DNA from 2 places in the Burkholderia seminalis genome. Region 1 is predicted to be linked to the other one. Evidence: riboswitches for the same ligand, from Rfam matches in the RefSeq annotation. Region 1 holds a riboswitch; the other holds the start of a gene.

Region 1 (2,199 bases):
GCGTTGCCGTACGACACGCGCGCGGTGTAGACCGGCGTGATCGTCCACGACAGCGCGGCGTTGCCGGTGTTCACGCCTTGCCCGGCGATGATCTCGCGACGCCCCGCGAGGAACAGCGTCACGCTGCCGAGCGTGGCCGACTGATGCAGCGAAAACGCCGAGTCGTTGCGCGTCGGTATGCCGCCGGGCGCGTCGATCGGCAGGAATGCCTGTTCGCGCGTGAAATCGTAGGCGAGCTTCGTTTCGCCCGACAGCGGCAGGCCGAACAGGCGGAACCCGTGCGCCTGATGGGTCAGCGACGTCGACGTGCTGATGCGCTGCGAATTGATCTGGTCGGTTGCGAGGGCCGGATTGTCCGCGTAGATGAACTGGCGGTCGTTCGCATAACCGAACGACTGGTCGAACTGCGTATCGGGCGTGATGTCGAGATGAAATGCGACGCCGGTCGTCAGCTGGTGATCGAGCTCGCGATTCGCATAGCCGCTGTTGTCGTAGGACAGGTCGGAGCGGTGATACAGCGCGAACGTCGAGATCGACCAGTTGTCGCGCGCATAGCCGAGCCGCGCATCGAGATCCTGCGCGTGATACGGATTGCGGCCGGCTTCGTGACCGTAGAAGAAGGGCCGCGTCGCATCGATGCCGGCCGTGTTGTAGTCGTGCAGCCCCAGCGAGTAGGTGACACCGCCGAGCGCGGCCAGCGGCCCTGTCGACGGCAGGGTGCCCGACGTGCGGAACTGCGTGTCGAACGTCTTGTTCGATCCGCCGCCGAACGACACGGTGGTCTGGTTCGGCCGGTTGGCGGCGCGGCGCGTGAAGAGCTGCACGACGCCGCCCATCGCGTTGCTGCCGAACGATGCGGCGGCCGGGCCCGAAATCACTTCCACGCGTTCGAACGCGTCGGTCGGCAGGTCGGCCCACGGCGCGATGCCGGTGGTCGGCGAGCCGATCCGGATCCCGTCGATGAACACGGCGACCTGGCTGGCCGACGAGCCGCGGATGCTGACCGACGCGGACGAGCCGGGGCCGCCGCTCTGCGAGACGGTCACGCCCGGCAGCGTCGCGAGCGCCTGCGTGATGCTCGGGTCGGTCGACGACAGCCGGTCGAGATCTTCTCGCGTAAGCACCTGCGTCGACGCATAGCGCCGGTCGAACGATTCGGGCAGGTGCCGCGTGTCGGTCACGCTGATCGTCGGCAGATCGGCGCCTTCCGCGGGCTGGGCGGGCGGCTGGAGCGCGGTATCGCCGGCGGCATGGGCGAGCGGGGTGAGCAGCGCGGTGGCGGCGGATGTGGCGAGCAGGTAACGAAGGTTCATCAGACAGCGAGAGAAAGCGTGTGGCGCGTAGGGCGGTCGCGAGCGAAGGGCGGGCAGGTTGCGCATGCCGACGGCGTGTCGGCGCGACGCTTCCGGCAGGGAAGCGGATTCGGGAACGAAGGACATCTGACGGATCCTGAGGTCGGGTCGTCCATGCAACGGGCGACCGCCAACGGCGGCGCTTGCGCATCGGGACACCCCGCCCGGTGCGGCTGCTGGACCTCGGGTCGATGGCAGGTCTCCTGGCTCGCGGGTCGTCATCCGTGCGGACCTTCCCGGTTTCCCAGTGGCGCGCAGTGGCACGGATTCGCCGCTCACAGTTGCGGGGGCAGCCGCAGATTCGAGTCGTTGCCCGTTCTGCGTTCCCTTTTGATCCCATCGCTGGGAACCATCAGCGCGCAAGGGTAATGGCGTGCGCTCCCGCACGTCAATTGCCGCGCCGCGCGAGGGTGCGAAAAAACGTCATTCTCCGGCAAGCGCTTTCCGAATCCTTTCGCTTGTGTGTTGGTGTCGAGTTTCTCGTCTGATGAATCGGGAGGGGCAAGCGGCATGCGAGCCGCGTCGTATCGAAGGCGAAACCGTAGGTTGTCCGGTCGACGTCAGCCGGCGCGTTGAGCAGCCCGGGCAGCGGCACAGCGTTGTCGCGGCGCGGATCGCCGAGCCGCATGCCGGTCGGTCGCCGCGGTTGCACGATCGGCCAGCCGAACAGCTGCAGATCGCGGAACAGCCCGCACCGACGACATCCTCGCCGCACGCGACCCGTCGCTGCCGGCGTTCTGATTGCCGGCGGGGCCGGGCGCGGCAGCGGCGCCCGGCGCGCGCCGTTACATGTGCGTGCCGGCGTGCGCGCGGCCGCCCGGGTCGCCGCCCCGATCGGGCGGCGTAT
Region 2 (2,199 bases), on a different replicon from region 1:
CACCGTCGCGCTGAACGCGTCGTGCAGCTGCTGCGGCATCAGCGCGCGACGCTGCGCGAGGGGCCCGGGCGGCCACGCGACCAGCGGCCGGCCGTCGATCTCGACCTGTCCGCCGGCCGGCGGCTGCAACCCCGCGAGCGTCGCGAGCAGCGTCGTCTTGCCGGCGCCGTTCGGCCCCGCGACGCACCAGATCTCGCCGGGCCGAAACGCCTGCGTGAACCCGTCGAGCAACGTGCGCGCGCCGGCCTTCAGCGTCAGGTCGACGGCCATGCAGCGCAGCTCGCCGCCGCCCGCGCGCAGTGCGGCATCCGTCATCGCATCGGCCTCCTCAACAACATCCACAGGAACACCGGCACGCCGATCAACGCGGTCATCACGCCGACCGGCAACTGCGCGGGCGCGATCGCGGTGCGCGCGAGCAGGTCGGCCGCCATCACGCCGCCGCCGCCCGCGAGCATCGCGGCCGGCAGCAGCATCCGCTGGTCGTTGCCGAACGCGAGCCGCAGCGCATGCGGCACGACGAGGCCGACGAAGCCGATCGTGCCGGCCGTCGTCACCGCGGCCGCGGCCGCCAGCGACGCGACGAGATAGATCCGCACGCGCAGGCGCGCGACGGGCACGCCGAGCGCCTGCGCGGTCGCGTCGCCGCGCAGCAGCACGTTCAGTTGCGGCGCGGCCGGCAGCGCGACGCATGCGGCCAGCAACAGCGCCCCCCATGCGAACCAGGGCGCCGTCACGCCGTTCAGGTCGCCCGTGAGCCAGAAGATGATGCCGCGCAGCCGCGCATCGGGAGCGAGCGACAGCAACAGCGTGACGAGCGCGCCCCACCCGGCCGCGATCACGACGCCGGTGAGCAGCAGGCGCGGCGACGCGTCGCGCGAATCGCCGCGCCACAACGCGCGGCGCGCGAGACCGAGCACGAGCGCGACCGAGACGAGCGAACCGGCGAATGCCGACGCGTCGACGAGCCACCATGCGCCGCCGGCAATCATCGCGACGAGCGCGAAGCCGGCCGCGCCGCCGGACACGCCGAGCACGTACGGTTCCGCAAGCGGGTTGCGCAGCAGCACCTGCAACAGCGCGCCGGCCAGCGCGAGCAGCGCGCCGCACGCGAAGCCGGCGAGCGCGCGCGGCAGACGCAGCGTGCGGACGATCTCGGCGAACAGCGCGTCGCCGCCATGCGGGACGAGCGACACGAGCGCCTGCCACGGCGACATCGGCACGCTGCCGATCGACAGCGACGCGACGAACAGCAGCGCGACCACGGCGGCCAGCGCGGCCCAGATCGCGGCGGCGCGCGCGGCGCTCATGCCGTGCACGGCCGCGCGCATGATGCGCGGCGCATCCGCTCGAGGTGGCCGGCCGGACGTGACGGGGACGCCGCGCGGACGATTGGGGTCAGCATCGAAGAACATTCCGTGAAGCGTTGCGCGCCCCGCCTCCCCGCAGGCCGCGCGTCATGAAACCCGTGCGGGCTTCCCGTCTCGGCCGGTATCCGGGCTGGCGGCGGTCCGGCTCGCCTTCCCGCGCGTTTCACGCGCAGTGGCCCGCGCCCGCGTGCGACACCTGCACGCAAAACGCGCCCGAGCCGGCCTGCGTCGACGGACGCGGCCGCTTACCGTTGCGGGGGCAGCGCAGGTTGGCACGCTCCCGGAGCGCACGCCCTGCTTCCCGTTTAACCGCGCGTGCCACGCGCGAGCACCGAGGCGGCGCCAGTTTAGGAGCCGGTCGCGCGAGCGTCAAGGAAGCATCCGGACACGCACGGGAAGCACCGATTCGCGGCAAGAAGCCGGGGTGTTACGACTGGAAACGTTACAGATGTCGGATTGCGCGTTATTCCGCGCTAAAATGCTGGGTCTTTAGAGGACGCAGCAAATGCTCAACGAACTCGAAACCTTATCTCAAAATATTGGCCGTCTGATTTCGCTGAACAAGCGCTATCACGCGGAACGGCTCGCGCTCGAGGAGCAGGTCGCGCAATTGCGCGCGGAAGCGGACACGGTCCGCGCGGAACTCGCGGCACTGCGCGACGAACGCAATGCGCTCGCGGCCGAGCGCGACACGCTGTCGGCAAAGATCGACGACGCCCAGGTGAAACTGAACGCGATTCTCGAAAAGCTGCCGCGCTCGAAAAGCGCGGAGCAAGCCGACAACCAGCTCGACCTGCTGGATGCGCAGGCACGCCCGGATGGCGATGAC

What was found. Region 1 has a riboswitch for cobalamin ahead of WJ12_RS27980 (TonB-dependent receptor domain-containing protein). Riboswitches for the same ligand answer to the same signal wherever they lie in the genome.
Region 2: it holds a riboswitch for cobalamin, as region 1 does, so the genes downstream of both, WJ12_RS12355 (FecCD family ABC transporter permease) here and WJ12_RS27980 (TonB-dependent receptor domain-containing protein) in region 1, are expected to answer to the same signal.

What each region holds. Positions count from the first base shown of each region.
Region 1 is NZ_CP013400.1:1,628,259-1,630,457, reverse strand. It holds gene WJ12_RS27980 (TonB-dependent receptor domain-containing protein) at 1-1,313, opposite strand, end outside; cobalamin riboswitch at 1,529-1,721, opposite strand; gene WJ12_RS27975 (hypothetical protein) at 2,138-2,199, opposite strand, start outside.
Region 2 is NZ_CP013398.1:2,735,240-2,737,438, forward strand. It holds gene WJ12_RS12350 (ABC transporter ATP-binding protein) at 1-315, opposite strand, end outside; gene WJ12_RS12355 (FecCD family ABC transporter permease) at 312-1,310, opposite strand; cobalamin riboswitch at 1,470-1,721, opposite strand; gene WJ12_RS12360 (ATPase) at 1,876-2,199, shown strand, end outside.